DNA from 2 places in the Xenorhabdus sp. XBWT genome. Region 1 is predicted to be linked to the other one. Evidence: predicted binding sites of a transcription regulator. Region 1 holds the regulator's gene; the other holds the start of a gene.
What was found. Region 1 encodes sigma-54, which starts transcription at its own class of promoters, with help from an activator protein. Its sites were predicted from a motif close to GTTGGCACANNTTTCGCTNT; they were not measured.

Region 1 (5,169 bases):
ATAATCTGCTAACTGTTCAGCAACATAGACAGAACGATGTTTACCGCCCGTACAGCCGACGGCTACAGTCAGGTAGCTGCGGTTGTTGGTTTCCAGCATGGGCAACCAAAGTTCAAGGTAACTGCGGGTTTGGTAAATAAAGTTATGAACCTCGGTATGGCGATCCAGGAATGCGGCAACAGGGCGATCCAGACCGGTCATTGGACGCAGTTTTGGGTCCCAGTGAGGGTTTGGCAGGAAACGCACATCGAAAACATAGTCTGCATCAATTGGGATACCATGTTTAAAACCAAATGATTCAAATACCATAGTCAGTTCACGTTCACGTTTACCCAGTAAACGTGTCCTGAGCATTTCTGCCAGTTCGTGAACGGACATTTCAGATGTGTCGATGATTAAGTCGGCGCGTGAACGCAGGGGCTCCAGCAGGTCGCTTTCTTGGTCAATCGCACTTTCCAGTGACAGGTTTTTGCTGGAAAGTGGGTGCAAACGGCGGGTGTCACTGTAACGGCGGATCAGTGTATTGCGATCAGCGTCAAGAAACAGAAGCTGTGGTGAAAAACTGTCAGGTAATTGTGTCAAAGCTTCTTCGAAAATTTCCGGCGACTCCGGCATGTTTCTGACATCAATGCTAACCGCAGCGGAAATGTTGCGTTCAGCCAGTGTGCTTGCCAGTTCTGGCAACAACACGACCGGCAGGTTATCTACGCAATAGAAACCCATATCTTCCAGCGCCCGCAGAGCAACGGACTTACCAGAACCTGAACGACCACTGACTATCATCAGCACCATGAGGTGACTCTCCTAAATGTTTATAATTGTATTAGTTATTTATTCAGTAATAATTTTATATAGCTCTTCGTCACTCTGTGCTGAACGCAGGCGACGGCAAAGGTTTTTATCTGCAAGGCGCTTTGCTATTAATGATAGCGAGTGTAAATGGGTTTGACACTGGTCTGATGGCACCAATAAAGCGAACAGTAAGTCAACAGGCTGATTATCAATGGCATCAAAAGTAATAGGGTGCTCCAGATGCAAAAACACGCCAACGGCATTGTGTGAGCATTCCTTGTCTAATTTGCCGTGTGGGATCGCAACCCCGTTGCCGATGCCTGTTGTGCCTACTTTTTCGCGGGAAAGAATGGCTTCGAACACGGTATTTTCCGGTAATTCAAGCTGTTTTGATGCTAGCTCACTGATAATCTCTAAGGCTCGCTTCTTACTCGAACAAGGTACGTTATTGCGTGTACATTCGGGTGAAAGCACTGAGCTTAGCGGTAAATCTGTTTCGTTGTTCATTTCTTTATTCACTTAGAGCCTTGTGATACCAGATGCCTCAAGGCATCTGGTATTAATGCACTGCTTCCAGACAGAACAGTGTAATTTTATGACGGCCCCGTTGTCTGGAAACTGTTAATGTTGTCTCAATTTACTTTTGTGTTTGGTCAATTGACGAGCGAGTTTATCTGCCAATGCATCAATTGCCGCATACATGTCTTCATGCTCTGAGGTGGCATGCAACTCACCTCCGTTGATGTGCACTGTGGCTTCCGCGATTTTTTGCACTTTTTCCACTCGGAGGGTGACCTGAATGAGGTTAATCTTATCGAAATATTGATCCAGTTTGCCGCATTTGGTGTTCACAATGTTGCGCAGTGCATCTGTGATTTCAATATTGTGGCCTGTGACATTGAGTTGCATAGTGTTTTCCTTCTCTGTGTTGTTCAAACCAGCTTTTTACGTTGGTTTGAAGGCGGGATGGATAACGACTCTCTATATTTTGCGACAGTTCGGCGTGCCACCTGAATGCCTTGGTCGGCCAGCATGCTGGTCAATTTATTGTCACTCAGGGGCTTGGCCGGATTTTCTGCCGCGACCAGTTTTTTCACCAGGGCACGTATTGCGGTAGAAGAGGCTTCGCCTCCGCTATCGGTATTGACATGGCTGGAGAAAAAATATTTAAGCTCAAAAATACCTCGCGGACTATACAGATACTTCTGGGTCGTCACACGTGAAATGGTGGATTCATGCATATCAACCTGATAGGCAATATCGGCCAAGACCAGCGGTTTCATATGCTCCTCACCATATTCAAAAAAATCTTGCTGCCGCCCAACAATGCAGCGGGAGACTTTCAATAAAGTCTCATTGCGGCTTTCGAGACTTTTGATAAGCCATTTAGCCTCTTGCAAGTTATTGCGAATGAAGAGGCTGTCACTTTCATTATGGGCTAACTGTCCCAGTGCTGCATAGTGTTGGTTGATACGCAGGCGGGGGATGCTATCGGTATTCAGCCTGACTTGCCAGCTGTCATTTTCTTTTTGCGCCAATACATCTGGAATAACATACTCGGACTCACCGGTATTGACTACTAACCCCGGTTTCGGCTCCAGTGATTGAATAATATCAATTGCCTCTTTCAGAACATTTTCTTTTAATTTGCTCTGACGTAATAAATTACGGAAGTCTCGATTACCCAGTAGTTCAAGATACTTACTAACGACGAGTTTAGCTTCATTCAAGTAAGGTGTTTCGGGTGGCAGCATGGAAAGTTGGATAAACAGGCATTCACGTAAATCACGGGCGGCAACCCCAATCGGATCAAAATGTTGTATGCGCTTGAGAACAGCTTCGACTTCTTCCGGTGTTAGTTCATCATCGCCCATGCAGGCAAGGATCTCTTCGGTAGAAACAGTCAGATAGCCGCTGTCATCAATCGCATCAATGATCGATGTGGCAATGGCAGCGTCCGTCTCAGTAAAGGGGGTTAATCCTGCCTGCCACATAAGGTAGTCTTGGAGTGTCTGGGTTGTTTCCCCTTGATAAACGGGAAAGTCATCATCACCGTGATCACTGTGGCTTCCTGAAGGCGTACCAGCGGTATAAATTTCATCCCAACTGGTATCCAGTGGCAGCTCTTTGGGCATATCTTTCTGTTCAAGCGCTTCGCGGGTATCCATTACTTCCATTTCAGTTTCTGGAAGATCTCGATTCTCCACTTCCTGATGCAGCTCATCTTGTTCAAGCAGTGGATTAGTTTCAAGTGCCTGTTGGATTTCTTGCTGAAGCTCAAGCGTAGAAAGTTGCAACAAACGGATAGCTTGCTGGAGCTGGGGCGTCATCGTCAGTTGTTGACTGAGCCTGAGTTGCAAACTTTGCTTCATAGCGTTACTACTTTCTCCTTAATCTAGCTTGAATGATCCCTTAAATTACGCCTGACAGAAAAATCAGAATCAAAGGCGGAAGCCTTCACCCAGATAGACGCGTTTTACTTGCTCGTTATTAAGGATGTCATCAGGGCTGCCGTGGGCAATCAAGTGACCTTGACTGACGATATAAGCACGTTCACAGACATCCAGTGTTTCACGGACATTGTGGTCAGTAATCAGGACACCCAATCCGCAGTCTCGCAGGTGTTGAATGATCTTTTTGATATCCAATACGGATATCGGGTCAACACCGGCAAAAGGCTCATCCAGCAAGATGAATTTGGGATTGGCGGCCAGCGCGCGGGCAATCTCCACGCGGCGGCGTTCACCACCAGAAAGTGATTGCCCAAGGCTATCACGCAGATGGGAGATATGAAACTCTTCCATCAACTCTTCTGCGCGCGTTTTTCGTTGTTCTTTGTTAAGGTCTTTGCGGATCTCAAGGACGGCCATCAAGTTGTCGAAGACGCTCAGGCGGCGGAAGATTGAAGCTTCTTGCGGTAAATACCCTATTCCACGTCGGGCGCGTTCATGTAGCGGCAATAAGCTGATGTCTTCTTCATCAATGGAGATAGAGCCTGCATCACGTGGAACAATGCCAACCACCATGTAGAAAGTGGTTGTCTTGCCTGCACCGTTGGGACCAAGTAAGCCAACAATTTCTCCTGACCTTACTTTCAGGCTGACGTTCTCAACGACCTTCCGGCCCTTATATGCCTTTGCCAAATTTGCTGCGTTTAGTATTGCCATAAGTCGTTATTTACTCTTTTTGTGAACTTCAGCGCCTTGGGTACCCGGGCCTTTGTCTTGTAATTGGGCAGGCAACAGGACGGTTGTGACATGTTTACCTTTATCACTAAAGGCTTCCATTTGCTGTGTCGGCACGAGGTAGGTGATTTTGTCACCCTTAATATTACTGTCTAGCTGTTCAAGATAGGCATTACCTGTCAATGTGATCAGCTCTTTATCCATTTCATAGCGCATCTTTGCTGCATGCCCTTTGAGGGGTTTGCCATCATCCTGCAATTGGTAGAAAGTAGCAGGATTACCGTAGGCTTCAATGACCGTTTTATTCGAATCCCCATCTGGACGAGTGACAACGACTTTATCAGCATGAATGTCAATTGAACCTTGCTTTACTATGACACTGTCCGTAAATGTGGCAACGTTCCCTGTTAAATCCAGTGACTGTCTTGCAGAGTCGATGGTAATGGGTTGTTTCGTATCATCTTTCAAGGCCAGTACGGGCAAGCTGACAGCAAAAAAGGTACTGGCAATAACGGTATTACGGATTAGGTTGTTCATGTGGAATCTCATATCGGGTAGTCACCTTTTCAATCAGTTCAGCGGTTTTGTTTCGCAGATTGCCGCGCATTTTCATGCCAACAGATTTCAGACCAACCCCAGTGAGAGTGACTTGATCATCGGACGCTACATCTTGTGTTGTAAGATTAACGGTCGCATTATCTGTTGTGATTTTCTGCAATTGTGATGCATCGTTCAGGCTATTCACTAGGACATTCCCATACAGATAGAGCATATTGTCATTAGTTAGTCTGGCTTTATCGGCACTGACTGTCCATGTGGCTTTCCGGGAGTCTGAGGGATTGTTGGAGTCATATGTTGTTAATACGGGCTTGGTAAACCAAGTCAGCTTCGTATCAGCGAAATTTTTGACATCATCGGCCACTAATTTGTAAAGCAGTTTGCCCTCCGGATCATGGACAAAGGTAACCGCTTCCTGTGTTTGATAAGTGGGATAACCGTCATCTACGATGGATGATGAAGAGTCGTCATTTACATTCGATAAATTCCAGCCAATTAGCGCAAGTGCGATAAGTCCGAGTATTGCGATCAACCAGGATTGAATTTTGCTCATTCTTTTTCAGTTTTAGTTTATATGGATAACCCTTTGGCACCTTCCAGCTTATTCTGAGCGAAGAGTACCAAATCACAAAGT
Region 2 (5,169 bases), 320 kb from region 1:
ATCAATACGCTGATAGAAGAACGGGAAAGGCGACCGATAATCCGGTATACGTCCTGCATGGCTGGCGCTTCACCGATCATGTCTGAAACAGATCCAGCCACTTGCGGATGGGAGGAAGATTGATGCTGTTCGCGATAGTGGCTCAGTGCCCGCTCAACCAGTGCAACGGTTTCATCAATATCGAAGGGTTTTGGCAGATAATCGTATGCACCGTGTTGATAAGCACTAACGGCGGCATCTAAATCAGAATGAGCGGTCATAATGATGACCGGAAGTTGTTGATAACTCTGTTTGATCTGATTGAGTAGGCTCAGCCCATCCAGCCCGGGCATACGGATATCTGAAAGCAGAACTTCAGGGCTGCCCTGTGACAGTGCAGCCAGTACAGCATCAGCGTTTTCAAAACAGGTGCATTCCATTCCTGCGCCACTCAGTGCCCGTTCAAGTACCCAACGGATAGAACTGTCATCATCAACGACCCAGACTTTTCCTCGTTGCATTGTCGCCCTCTACTTCTTGATCAGTTTGATCAGTTATTTCTTGATAGGCAGGTAAATGGAAAATTCCGTATGCCCCGGCCAACTGGTGAATTCGATTTTTCCGGCATGCTGAGTAATAAGATTACGTGCGATGGATAACCCAAGTCCAGTTCCACTTTCATGCCCACTGACCATAGGGTAAAAAAGTGTGTCCTGAATATTGGGTGGGATGCCTGGCCCATTGTCTTCAACATCAATTCTGGCAGCCAGACGGTAACGCTCACTTTGTAAGGTAACCTGAAATGCTGTTCTTGTCCTCAGAGTAATCGTACCGCCTTTTTCGCCCAGAGCTTGCAGGGCATTGCGAGTAATATTCAGTAATACCTGCTCAATTTGGTCAGGGTAGTGGGCTAACTCAGGCAGGCTGGGATCATAATCTTTGATCAGCGTGATATTGGCAGGCATTTCCAATGAAACTAATTGATAAACACGCTCGACCACATGATGAATACTCTGTCGGGTTTGGGTTCCGGGATGCTGTGGTCCCAGCAACCGATCAACAAGAGCACGTAGTCTGTCAGCCTGTTCAATGATCACTTGAGTATATTCCCGCAAATATGGTTCTGGCAGTGCCTTGGCGAGCAGTTGTGCGGCTCCTCGTAACCCGCCAAGGGGATTTTTGATTTCATGTGCCAGCCCCCGAACCAATTCCCGCGCAGCTGCCTGCTGTGCTTGTTGAATCTGCTCTTGGCTTAAACGTCGCTGGCTATCCATAGGTGCTAGTTCCAGCAGAATAAACTGTTCGGAAATTGGTTGGGCACTGAGCGACATCACGTGAGAGTGATTATTAATCACCAATATGACTTCGTTATCGGTAAAGCCATGGCCGCTTATCAAACTAGAACGCATCAATTCTGTATCCAATGAGATATAGCTAAACAGAATTGGAAGGGGTGTGCCGAATAACTTACGTGAACTTTGTGCCAGAAGTTGCATTGCAGAATGATTGGCATAACGGATAATCAAATCATTATCCAACACTAAGACACTGTTTATCTGTGAGTCGAGAATCTGTTCTGCATCGGGCAAATCAACCATTGTCATTCAATCTCTGCACTTTTTTGGTGCATTGTAGCCTATCTAAGCAACTCAATGGGCTTTCTGTTAAGAATGTATTTTGACTCCTTCGGAATAAGAGTCATTACGTACAATGTGAACCTGCTTATATGCACCGGAAAAGAACCCATCCGAAGATGGGTCAAAGTTTCACGGCAACAAAAAATGAATCACAGTAATATCATCAAGTACAATATTCAGCATTACACACTGTAATACAGTTCAAACTCCAGAGGATGTGGAGCCATACGGACACGTTCAACTTCACCTTGTAATAAATTGATATAAGCATCAATTCCATCATCGGTGAAAACACCACTGCGTGTCAGGAATTCGCGATCTGCATCCAATGCAGCCAAAGCCTCTTCTAAAGAAGAAGCCACAGTTGGGATCTCTTGTGCTTCTTCCGCAGGCAGGTCATACAAATTTTTATCCATTGCATCACCCGGATGGATTTTATTGATGATGCCATCAAGGCCAGCCATCAGCAGGGCGGAAAAAGCAAGGTAAGGATTCGCTGCCGGATCAGGGAAACGCACTTCAATACGGCGGGCTTTAGTGCTGGCTACAACCGGAATACGGATAGAAGCAGAGCGGTTACGGGCAGAATAAGCCAGCATAACCGGAGCTTCAAAGCCGGGTACCAGGCGTTTGTAAGAGTTAGTGGTTGGATTCGTGAAGGCATTCAATGCACGGGCATGTTTGATAATACCGCCGATATAGTACAGCGCCATCTCAGACAGACCACCGTATTTATCACCTGCAAACAGGTTAGTGCCATCTTTGGATAGTGACATATGGCAGTGCATCCCGGAACCGTTATCACCGACTAATGGTTTTGGCATAAATGTGGCAGTCTTACCATATTTATGGGCAACATTATGAACCACATACTTATAAATTTGGGTTTCATCTGCTTTTTTTGTCATGGTATTAAAACGGGTGGCAACTTCGTTTTGTCCGGCTGTTGCAACTTCATGATGGTGTGCTTCAACCACCAAACCCATTTTTTCCATTGTCAGACACATGGCTGAACGTAGGTCTTGAGAGGAATCTACTGGCGGAACAGGGGAATAGCCGCCTTTGATGCCGGGACGATGGCCTTTGTTACCGCTTTCATAACGTGTGCCGCTGTTCCATGCTGCCTCAGTATCATCAATATGGTAGTAAGAACCAGAGATGGAACTCCCGAAACGGATATCATCGAACAGGAAAAATTCGGGTTCTGGTCCAAATAAAACGGTGTCTGCAATGCCGCTCGCACGCAAGAAATCTTCCGCGCGTTTGGCAATGGATCGGGGATCGCGATCATAACCTTGCATCGTGCCCGGTTCCAGAATATCGCAACGTATAATGAGCGTGGCATCATTAAAGAAAGGATCAATCATTGCAGTGCTTGGGTCTGGCATTAACACCATGTCGGACTCATTGATACCTTTCCAGCCACCTATAGATGAACCGTCAAACATTTTTCCATCTTCGAAGAAATCGTCATCAACTTGATGGGCAGGGATAGTGATATGTTGTTCTTTACCTTTGGTATCAGTAAAACGTAAGTCAATAAACTTCACCTGATGCTCTTCAATTATGGACAAAACATGTTCAACGGACATACTGAATTCTCCTGGTTTACATCGGCCAGATAAAACTGTGCAAGAAAGCTGCTGTTTTATCTAGGGGCGATTGTGTATCTCTGCACAGTCAATTTTTGTGAAATTACTCATGCAAAGATTAATGCGAAAAGCGTGCCAACTTTTAAAAAGTCTTTAATATCAGAGTATGATTTTTTGGCAGCTAGAGAATGGATAGGATAAAGGCCAGTTTTTAAATATTTTGCACTGTATTGGTGACTTTCAGTTACGGATGTGCACTTAAGTGGTGCGATAGACCGTTCTGGTCGATAGTTCTATAAGTATAGGGATAGGATAGCCTTCGTGTTTTCCAATTGAGATTTCTTTTCTTCTGACAGAATCCGACTATGATAATCAGGATATCTCCATACTATCTGCAGTTTAATTATTTTTAAATTTGGTACAGGTAATAAGTAATTTGTCTATACCCCATGGATTCACTAAATAACATATGATGAATACCACCTCTATAAGAGGCGGTATTCATTTAAGAACAAATTGAATAATCAGCTAATATTAATGAGAATTAGTACATTAATTTGTAATATATGTTGAATAGCTAATCTGATTATCGATATTTGCTTCGCTGTTATTTCCGCCACCTGGCTCATATCCCCAGGTCACGACCCTTTTATCCCCTGTCAGGGCTGCAAATGCTCTTCCTGTCGCGTAGATAGCCCTTACATCTTTCAATTGATCTTTGACATTTGTACAATCACCGCCAAAATCGCTATCTCCCCAAGCGGTTACTGTCCCATCTTTGTGTAATGCAGCACATGCATTTGCTGTACACGTTACCTGAACAATATTCTCATTACATCCGCTGGGGGGTTCATACTTAGAGGGTGTATTTATATTGTAATTATGGGATATCTGGGCTTTATAGGATTGTGTCCTAAACATGACACATTCGAAATTACCAGATATATCTGTGATATTATCGTATGTCTTAATGAAGTCGAAAGGTGGATTTGGTGGTACATTCAGAGTCATCGTCAACTTATTGTCAGTACCCAGAATTGCTCTACCTCGCACGTTCTCAATAATATTCAGCTCATTTTCACCATTTAAGATATCCCACTCAGAAGGATTAACTGATTGAATGGCTAAATCTCCGGGTACTGGATAGATACCATCAAATTTAGGAGGAATAGGCGCTGCGAATGTTAAAAGCTCTGCTGTACCATCCTTATGGATAAACGTGAAATAACACCCAGCAGGTACAATTGCACGAGGATAACTGTAGTCTCGACCTAGTATCGTTGAATATGGAAATCCTAACCAACCGTTAGGAACCTCATCATCCATTCTGAGCCATAATGAGTGCTGAGTTTCAGTATTAAAGCCAAAGACAGCATCATCATTTCCGACAAGGATAGTCTTTTCAGCAGGTCCCAGATTCACTGACGGCTGTTGCCTTGCTCCCATGCCCCATATATCAATATTACCATCCTCTGTCATGGCCAGGACATTCAGACCGCCCATTGTAAGATCAATGTATTTTTTAGATTGAGATTGTTGTGGTGGTGACATGTGCATCGACGTTGTTGTAGACCAGAGTGTTATGCTGCCATCGTTATGTAAGGCTCCATAACCGTATCCAGATGCTACTACTTTTTTCACATTCGAGTCGGTCAGGCCACCAGTTGTCACTTGTGGCGCCCTCTCTATTGCTCCCCAGGCGTATAGATTTCCGGAATCAGTTAATGCGGCGAAACTAGATGCAAAAGATTCTGGAACACCGACTGGTTTACCTGGAGGAGTATCTCGAAAAGGGTTATCACGGGCTGCTGTACCACCATTACCAAAAATATTAATGGGGTTTATTATATACATATATTTCCCACTGGGAAGAGAAGTAACGGCTATTGGTATATCTGGTGCGTTATCATAGAAATGATCACTTATAGTTGCGTGATAATTTTTATCATTATACTGCCAAC

Region 2: glnA (glutamate--ammonia ligase) is a predicted target of sigma-54. The motif match lies at 3,329-3,348, and genes of this name have one in related genera.

The regions. Positions count from the first base shown of each region.
Region 1 covers NZ_CM180990.1:513,927-519,095, forward strand. Annotated here, with positions in the region: gene rapZ (RNase adapter RapZ) at 1-792, opposite strand, end outside; gene ptsN (PTS IIA-like nitrogen regulatory protein PtsN) at 832-1,299, opposite strand; gene hpf (ribosome hibernation promoting factor) at 1,414-1,701, opposite strand; gene rpoN (RNA polymerase factor sigma-54) at 1,725-3,164, opposite strand; gene lptB (LPS export ABC transporter ATP-binding protein) at 3,234-3,959, opposite strand; gene lptA (lipopolysaccharide ABC transporter substrate-binding protein LptA) at 3,966-4,514, opposite strand; gene lptC (LPS export ABC transporter periplasmic protein LptC) at 4,495-5,088, opposite strand; gene kdsC (3-deoxy-manno-octulosonate-8-phosphatase KdsC) at 5,106-5,169, opposite strand, start outside.
Region 2 covers NZ_CM180990.1:190,579-195,747, forward strand. Annotated here, with positions in the region: gene glnG (nitrogen regulation protein NR(I)) at 1-500, opposite strand, end outside; gene glnL (nitrogen regulation protein NR(II)) at 534-1,583, opposite strand; gene glnA (glutamate--ammonia ligase) at 1,799-3,208, opposite strand; gene AC5JQI_RS00850 (hypothetical protein) at 3,761-5,169, opposite strand, start outside.